DNA from 2 places in the Pseudomonas sp. S2_C11 genome. Region 1 is predicted to be linked to the other one. Evidence: riboswitches for the same ligand, from Rfam matches in the RefSeq annotation. Region 1 holds a riboswitch; the other holds the start of a gene.

Region 1 (4,109 bases):
GTCGAGGTGGTTGGCCGGCTCGTCGAGCAGCAGGATCTGCGGGCGCTGCGCCAGTGCGCGGGCGATGTGCACGCGCTGGCGTTCCCCGCCGGAGAGGCTGCGCCAGAGGCGGTTGCGCAGGTGCACGGCGTCGACGTCGACCAGCGCTTGCTCGACGATGGCGTCATCGGCCGGCGACCACGGTTGCAGCGCCGACAACCACGGCGTCCGCCCCAGCGCCACCGCGTCGAACACGCGAATGCCATCGTCGGTATCGGCCTGTTGCTCAACCACCGCCAGCGTCTGCGCGATGCTGCGCCGCGACATCTTGCGCAGCGTCCGACCGTCGAGCTGCACCCGACCCGCGCTCGGTTCGCGCAGGCCGGCGAGCAGTTTCAGCAGCGTGGATTTACCCGAACCGTTCGGCCCGACAATGCCCAGGGTCTCGCCGCGCTCAACGTCGAGGCTGACACCGTTGAGCAACTCGGCACCGCGCACTTTGAAGCCCACATCAGCACAACTCAAAACCGTGTTCATCGCGCCGATCTCCGGCCCACCAGAATCAGCGCGAACACCGGTGCGCCGACCAGCGCAGTGATCACGCCGACCGGGATCACCTGACCCTTGATCAGGGTGCGTGACAGCACATCGGCGGCGATCAGAAACACTGCGCCGCCCAACGCACTGGCCGGCAGCAGACGGGCATGGCCGGTGCCGAGCAACAACCGCGCGGCATGGGGAATCACCAGACCGACAAAGCCGATCGAGCCGACAATCGACACCATCACCGCCGTCACCAGCGCGGCGCAGCCAATCAACAGAATTTGCACACGTCGCACTGGAATGCCGAGAGACGCCGCCGAGTCCGCACCAAAGGTGAACGCATCCAGCGCCCGGCGATGCCACAGACAAACAACCAACCCCAACACCGCCACCGGCACCGCCAGCCCCACCGACGGCCAGCGCACGCCGCCGAGATTGCCCAACAGCCAGAACATGATCCCGCGCGCCTGTTCCGAGCTGGCCGAGCGGGTGATCAGAAAAGCGGTGAGGGCGTTGAACAGCTGCGAGCCGGCAATCCCGGCCAGAATGATCTGCCCGGTGCCGCTGGCCGAGCCGCTGACTCGCGCCAACAGGATCACCAGTGCGAAAGCGGTCACCGCGCCGGCAAAAGCACCGACCGACAATGAAATCGCCCCGGCACCGACGCCGAGCAGGGCGACCATCACCGCGCCGGTCGAGGCGCCAGCAGAAATTCCCAGCAGATACGGATCGGCCAACGGATTGCGCAGCAGCGATTGCAGGATTACGCCACAGGTCGCCAGACCGGCGCCGCAGGCCGCCGCGACCAGCGCGCGGGTCAGGCGATAGTTCCAGACAATGCCTTCGTCGATCGGGTCGAGCACATAACCGGCGCCCCACAGCTTGTTCGCCAGCACCTGCAACACCACGCTCGGCTCGATCGAAGTCTCGCCAATGGCCACGCCGCCGATCAGCGCGACCGACAGCGTCAACAGCACCAGCAGCAAACGGATCAGGCGTCTGCTCATGGCGACAGGTCGTAGCCGTTGATGGCGCTGGCCAGTTGTTCGAGGCCGTCGAAGGTGCGCAGGCTGGCCTGCATGGCCATGGCGTCAAGGATGATGATGCGGTTGTGCTTGACCGCATCCATGTTGCGCGTCACCGGATCACTGCGCAGGAAGGCGAGTTTCTTCTGATAGTCGTCCGCCGGGAAACGCCGACGATCCATGCGCGCGATCACCAGAAACGTCGGGTTGGCCTTGGCGATGGTTTCCCAGCCGACGGTTGGCCATTCTTCATCCGACTCGACGACGTTGCGCACGCCGAGGGTGCTGAGCATGAAATCGGGAACGCCTTTGTGCCCGGCCACGAAAGGCTCGATGTCCATCTCGGCGCTGGAGAACCACACCAGGGCGCTGACGTCTTTGCGCTGCTGCTTTTTCGCGGTGGCGATCGACTGCGCGAGGCTGGCTTTGAGCTGCTCATTGAGCTGCTCGCCACGCGCCTGCACGTCGAAAATCGCCGCCAGTTGGCTCACGCTTTTGTAGATGCTGTCGATGCGAAACGGTGCCAGCCGCGTCCCGTCCGAACCAACGAGGTTGTCCTTGGCTTCGCAATCGGAGGGCAGCAGATAGGTCGGAATCTTCAGTTCATGAAACTGCTCGCGGGTGCCGACCGCGCCTTGCGGGCCGACCATCCATTCCAGCTCGACGGCAACCAGCTCCGGGCGTTTGGCGATCACCGCTTCGAAACTCGGCTCGTTGTCGGCGAGGCGCTCGATCCTGTCGTTCTGTGCTTTGTATGTGCCCAGCACATCGTTGAACCACAGCGAAGTGCCGACGACTTTGTCGCCCAGGCCCAAGGCATAGAGCATTTCCGTGCCGGCCTGGCCGATGGTAACCGTGCGCGCAGGCGCGTGCTGAAAGGTCAGGCTGCTGCCACAGTTTTCGACGGTCAGCGGATACGCAGTCGGCGCCGCTTGCGCCAGGGGGCAAAGATTCAGAGTGGTGAGCAGGGTGGCAACGCGGGGCAGCAGCATGGGGCAGTCTCCAAGGGAACCGTACGGGAGCGGGCGGGTACGGTTGGAAACACACCTCGGGCGCGGTCGTGGAAACTGCGCAAGGCCGGCACGGGGAAAATGCGCACGGCACGATGTCCTTCCCGGACACCCCGCCGGTTAGTCAGTCGCTGTGCCGGCAGGTCTCCTGACTGATGCGTCATTGCCACGCTCCGGCCTTCCCGGGATTCACCCAGTGGCAGTCGAGGAGCAGGCTCGGCACCTACAGTTGCGGGGGCAGTTCCGATTGATGCGTGGAGCACCTCGGATTCCCTATTAATTCCGTGTGGAAACCGGCGCGGGCATGGTAGTCGATCAGGCCGCTGATGGGGAGCCGAATCTGCTTTGGTAGGAGCTGCCAAAGGCTGCGATCTTTTGATCTGGTCTTTAACGGGCAAGATCAAAAGATCGCAGCCTTCGGCAGCTCCTACACGGGTGCGTGTTTGCGTGGCGAAGCGTTTGCAATCCGAGGGTAAGCTTGGCTAATATACGTTCCATATACACATCGTATCGGATTCATATATGGGCATCGTAAAAATCTCAGAGGACATGCACGAGAACCTGCGTATCTCCAGCAACGCCCTCAGCCGCTCGATCAACGCGCAGGCCGAGCACTGGATGCGCATCGGCATGCTCGCCGAGCTGCATCCCAATCTCGACCACAGCGCCATTTGCCGCCTGCTGATCCGCGCCGAACAGAATGGTGGGCTGGATCTGCAACAACTGACTCAGGAAGCCGTCAGCGCATGAGAAACCAGATCAAGATCAACACCCCGGCCGACATCGAAAAATCCCGCGCCGCCGGCAAACTCGCCGCTGAAGTGCTGGCAATGCTGGTGCCGCATGTGAAGGCTGGCGTGACCACCGATGAGCTGGATCGACTGTGCAACGATTACATCGTCAATGTGCAGAAGGCGGTGCCAGCCAATGTCGGTTATCACGGCTTTCCGAAAACCGTCTGCGCGTCGGTCAACGATGTGGTGTGCCACGGGATTCCATCGGGTACGCCATTGAAAGACGGCGACATCGTCAACCTCGACATCGCGGTGATCAAGGACGGCTGGTTCGGCGATACCAGTCGCATGTATGTGGTGGGCGAGGCGACTCCCGAAGCGCAGCACCTGATCAAGACCACCTACGAAGCCATGTGCGCAGGCATCCGTGCAGTGAAGCCGGGCGCAACGCTGGGCGATATCGGTTATGCGATCCAGAGCCTGGCCGAGGCGGAGGGCTTTAGCGTGGTACGCGAATACTGCGGCCACGGCATCGGCAAGGTCTATCACGACGAACCGCAGATCCTGCATTACGGCTTTCCCAATCAAGGGCTGAAGCTCAAGGCCGGAATGATTTTCACAGTGGAACCGATGCTCAATGCCGGCAAACGCCATGTGAAGAACATGCCGGATGGCTGGACCGTATTGACCAAGGATGGCTCCTTGTCGGCGCAGTGGGAGCATATGGTCGCGGTGACGGAGAGCGGGTTTGAAGTGCTGACGGCTTGGCCGGATGAGATTGAAGGGTACCGGGCCATTGGCTAATACCGTGTCGCCTG
Region 2 (4,109 bases), 1.6 Mb from region 1:
GCATCAGACCGACGCTCGGCGCTTGATGAGCGGCTTCGAGCAGACGACGCAGCAGTTGCGGCTCGACGCTGCCGCCGGTGAAGTGGCGCATGTCGCGGCGCTCGGCGATGGCCTTGTAGACCGCCGCGCGTTCGGCTTCGGAGAAGGTGTTGTCGGTCATGGCCCTTTCGCGAGCAGGCTCGCTCCCACAGGGTTCAGGTCATCCATTGTGGGAGCGAGCCTGCTCGCGAAGGCGGCCTCACGATCTGGCGCAAACAATGCGGCAATCGCAGTCGGATTCGACGGGAAATAAAAATGCACATAAGAAGCCGTCATCCGCCCCTCGCGATAAACCGCCTCGGCCCCACGCCCGCCATTAGGACTCACCCCCCGGGCAATCGGCGTCAGCTCTGTGGTGGTCAGGGAATGATGATAGGTATGCCCACGCAAGGAACCTTCCGGCAGCTCAACCGCCTGCAACGCCAGCGCCGCCAGACGCTTCTGCATCACCGCCTCGCCCTTGAGCAAACCGACCAGCTCAGCACGGGTGCCTTCCACGTCGGTCAGCGAATCAAGCAGATAAAGCATGCCGCCACACTCGGCGAGCAACGGCTTGCCCGCCGCATGGTGCGCGCGGATCGCCGCCAGCATTGAGGCGTTTTGCGCCAGCGCGACGTGATGCAGCTCTGGATAGCCGCCCGGCAGATACAGGCTGTCCGCCTCGGGCAATCGGGTGTCGCGAATCGGCGAGAAGAAGCGCAATTCGGCGCCCATCGCCCGCAGCAGATCGAGACTGGCGCCATAGGTGAAGGCAAAGGCTTCATCGCGGGCAACGGCGATGCGCACACCTTTTAATAGAGGCTCGGCGGCGATGACGTCAGGCCCGGCGAATTCAACGGCCGGTGGCAGCGCGACCTCGCAACTGCTGGCCAGCGCATCGGCGGCCGCGTCGAGGCGCAGATCCAGATCATTCAATTCGCTGGCCTGAACCAGGCCGAGGTGGCGGCTCGGCAATTCGATACCGGTTTCGCGGGACAGCGCACCGTACCAGCGCAGACCTTCGGTGAGGCTGCCTTCGAGTAATTGCGCATGGCGCAAGGTGCCGACGCGGTTGGCCAGCACGCCAGCGAACGGCAAGTCCGGCTGATACTTGGCCAGGCCCAGCGCCAAGGCGCCAAAGGTCTGCGCCATGGCGGTGCCATCGATCACGCCGAGCACCGGCACACCGAAGTGGCGCGCCAGATCAGCGCTGGATGGCGTGCCGTCGAAAAGGCCCATCACGCCCTCGATCAGAATCAGGTCAGCCTCGGCGGCGGCTTCCCACAACAGCCGGCGACTTTCCTGCTCGCCGACCATCCACATGTCCAGTTGATACACCGGCGCACCGCTCGCGCGCTCGAGGATCATCGGGTCGAGAAAGTCCGGACCGCATTTGAACACGCGCACCTTGCGCCCTTGGTTGCGATGCAAACGGGCGAGTGCGGCGGTGACGGTGGTCTTGCCCTGACCGGAGGCCGGCGCGGCGATCAACACCGCCGGGCAGTGACGTGGTTGCTTCAAAGTTCGACGCCTTTCTGCGCTTTGATCCCGGCCTGAAAGGCGTGCTTGAGCATGCCCATCTCGGTGACCGTGTCGCCCATCTCGATCATTTCCGGCTTGGCGCCGCGCCCGGTGACAACCACGTGCTGCATCGGCGGGCGCGCTTGCAGATCGCTGAGCACCTGATCGAGATCGAGGTAGCCGTGCTTGAGGGCGATGTTCAATTCATCGAGCACCACCAGACCGATCGAAGGGTCGCGCAACAATTCGCGCGAGACTTCCCAAGCGGCGGTCGCAGCGGCGATGTCGCGCTGACGATCCTGGGTTTCCCAGGTGAAGCCTTCGCCCATGACGTGGAAACGCACCTGCTCGGGGAAGCGGCGGAAAAACAATTCTTCGCCAGTGCTGTTGCGGCCCTTGATGAACTGCACCACGCCGCACTGCATGCCGTGGCCCATCGCGCGGGCGAGCATGCCGAATGCCGAGCTGCTCTTGCCTTTGCCGTTGCCGGTCAGCACCAGCACCAGGCCACATTCGTCGGGCGAGTTGGCAATGCGTTCGTCGATCACGGCCTTCTTGCGCTGCATGCGCGCCAGATGGCGTTCGTCACGCTCGGGGGAATCAGTCATGGGGGAGCTCTCCGTTGAGGCTGGATAACGGCGGGCAGGCAAAAGAATAGACGGCAAAAAGCCTGGCATCGCCCACCGTGATGCCGCTGAGATGGATCAGGCCGGTCTCCGGGCTCATGAGCGGCGTTTCGCCGGACTGCGCGCCTTCCCGCTTCTTTCGAGGCAGTGGCTCAAGGCGCAGTTTTCACTCATTTACCGTTGCGGGGGCAGCGCCGGGATCGTCGTGGCTTCGCTCGAAGACCACCCTCACCGGCTTCCCTGTTTCACTCTGTCGACGCTGGGCCACAGAGCACCTGAAACAAGCGGCGAAGGTTAGAGGGTTGGGGGTGGAGCGTCAATTGAAGAGGCGCTTTGCGCGCGAATAACTGCCGTTGATCCATTGTGCAGCGGCAATCTTGTGCCAGACTGCGACAAGTGATATCAAAGAGCCATGCTTTTCCCGAAAAGCCCACTACAACAATAAGGATGACGACGATGCAAGGCATGATCATCAGCAACCCGCGCCTGGAATTTCTGCGCCCGGTGCTGGAACGCTGGTTTGACTGTATCGATCGCTACAACACCGTACGCGGCGACAACGAAACGCCATATTGGCACGACGAGAAAGCCAATCTCGGCCTGCTCTCGGCAGCGGCGTGGATGGCTGAAATGGTCACGCTGAACGACACGGCCACGCGCAAACAGAACGAAGAAGGCGAACGCAATGCTCGCGCCGACCTGCTGATTGCCGGCGCCGAAGACCGCGCGTTCATTCAGGCCACGCAACGCTGGCCACGGGTCAACAACCTCAACCTGACCCAGGCACTGCTCGACGTCACCGCCGATGCCAAGCGCATCAGTTACGCCAGCGATCTCAAGCTCGGCTGCCTCTTTGTTGCTCCGCAAAAACCTCAGCACAGCGCCAGCCCCGAAGAATTGCAGGACATGGTAGACGACCTGCAAAAGGAACACACCTGCGCCGTGGCCTGGTATTTCCCCTACGCCTATCGCAAATTGCACAGCGACGCGGGCAACTATCATCCGGGCATCGCCATGCTGTTCAAGGAAGCCCGCGGTTGAGCAGTTGAACCATCGGGCCTGCGCCCTCCTCTATGTTTAGGAATGCATTCATAGGGAAGATCAGCAATGCGCAAGGCCCAACTCGCTCTTATCATCGCCGTCGCTGGCGGGCTCGCCGCCTGCGGTGAAACCTCCAGCCTGCAAGTCTCCGACGGCACCGGCCCGTCACCGAAACTGCCCGAACCGAACAAGACGCTGATCCCGACAGTCAACATCGCCCCGGCGGTGGGCTGGCCGGAAGGCGCGAAACCGACCGCAGCGGCCGGCACCCAGGTCGCCGCGTTTGCCGAAGGCCTTGATCACCCGCGCTGGCTCTACGTGCTGCCCAACGGCGATGTGCTGGTGGCGGAGACCAATGCGCCGCCCAAGCCCGATGACAGCAAAGGCATTCGTGGCTGGGTGATGAAGAAAGTCATGGGCAAGGCCGGCGCCGGCGTGCCCAGCCCGAACCGCATCACCCTGCTGCGTGATGCCGACCACGACGGCGTCGCAGAAACCCGCACGGTGTTCCTGCAGAACCTCAATTCGCCGTTTGGCATGACGCTGGTCGGCAACGATTTGTACGTTGCCGACACCGACCGCCTGCTGCGCTTCAACTACGAGCCGGGCGCCACCGAGATCAAGACCCAACCGATCAAAGTCGTCGACTTGCCCGGCGGCACGCTGAATCACCACTGGACCAAAAACGTCATCGCCAGCAAGGACGGCAACAAGCTCTACGTCACCGTCGGCTCGAACAGTAACGTCGGCGAAAACGGTCTGGATCAGGAAGAAGGCCGCGCGGCGATCTGGAAAGTGGATCGTGCGACCGGCAATCACCGGATCTTCGCCTCGGGTATCCGCAACCCCAACGGCCTCGCCTGGGAACCTACCAGCGGCGCATTGTGGACAGCAGTCAACGAG

What was found. A riboswitch is a leader RNA that binds a small molecule or an ion and turns the genes downstream of it on or off. The one in region 1 is predicted to bind cobalamin.
Region 2: it holds a riboswitch for cobalamin, as region 1 does, so the genes downstream of both, cobO (cob(I)yrinic acid a,c-diamide adenosyltransferase) here and AB4N48_RS09130 (ABC transporter substrate-binding protein) in region 1, are expected to answer to the same signal.

The regions. Positions count from the first base shown of each region.
Region 1 is NZ_CP162765.1:1,973,422-1,977,530, forward strand. Features, by position in the region: partial or broken gene AB4N48_RS09120 (ABC transporter ATP-binding protein) at 1-420, opposite strand, end outside; gene AB4N48_RS09125 (FecCD family ABC transporter permease) at 513-1,529, opposite strand; gene AB4N48_RS09130 (ABC transporter substrate-binding protein) at 1,526-2,539, opposite strand; cobalamin riboswitch at 2,679-2,870, opposite strand; gene AB4N48_RS09135 (ParD-like family protein) at 3,080-3,307, shown strand; gene map (type I methionyl aminopeptidase) at 3,304-4,095, shown strand.
Region 2 is NZ_CP162765.1:3,609,956-3,614,064, forward strand. Features, by position in the region: gene bluB (5,6-dimethylbenzimidazole synthase) at 1-160, opposite strand, end outside; gene AB4N48_RS16290 (cobyrinate a,c-diamide synthase) at 157-1,539, opposite strand; gene cobO (cob(I)yrinic acid a,c-diamide adenosyltransferase) at 1,536-2,147, opposite strand; cobalamin riboswitch at 2,230-2,459, opposite strand; gene AB4N48_RS16300 (hypothetical protein) at 2,622-3,206, shown strand; gene AB4N48_RS16305 (PQQ-dependent sugar dehydrogenase) at 3,273-4,109, shown strand, end outside.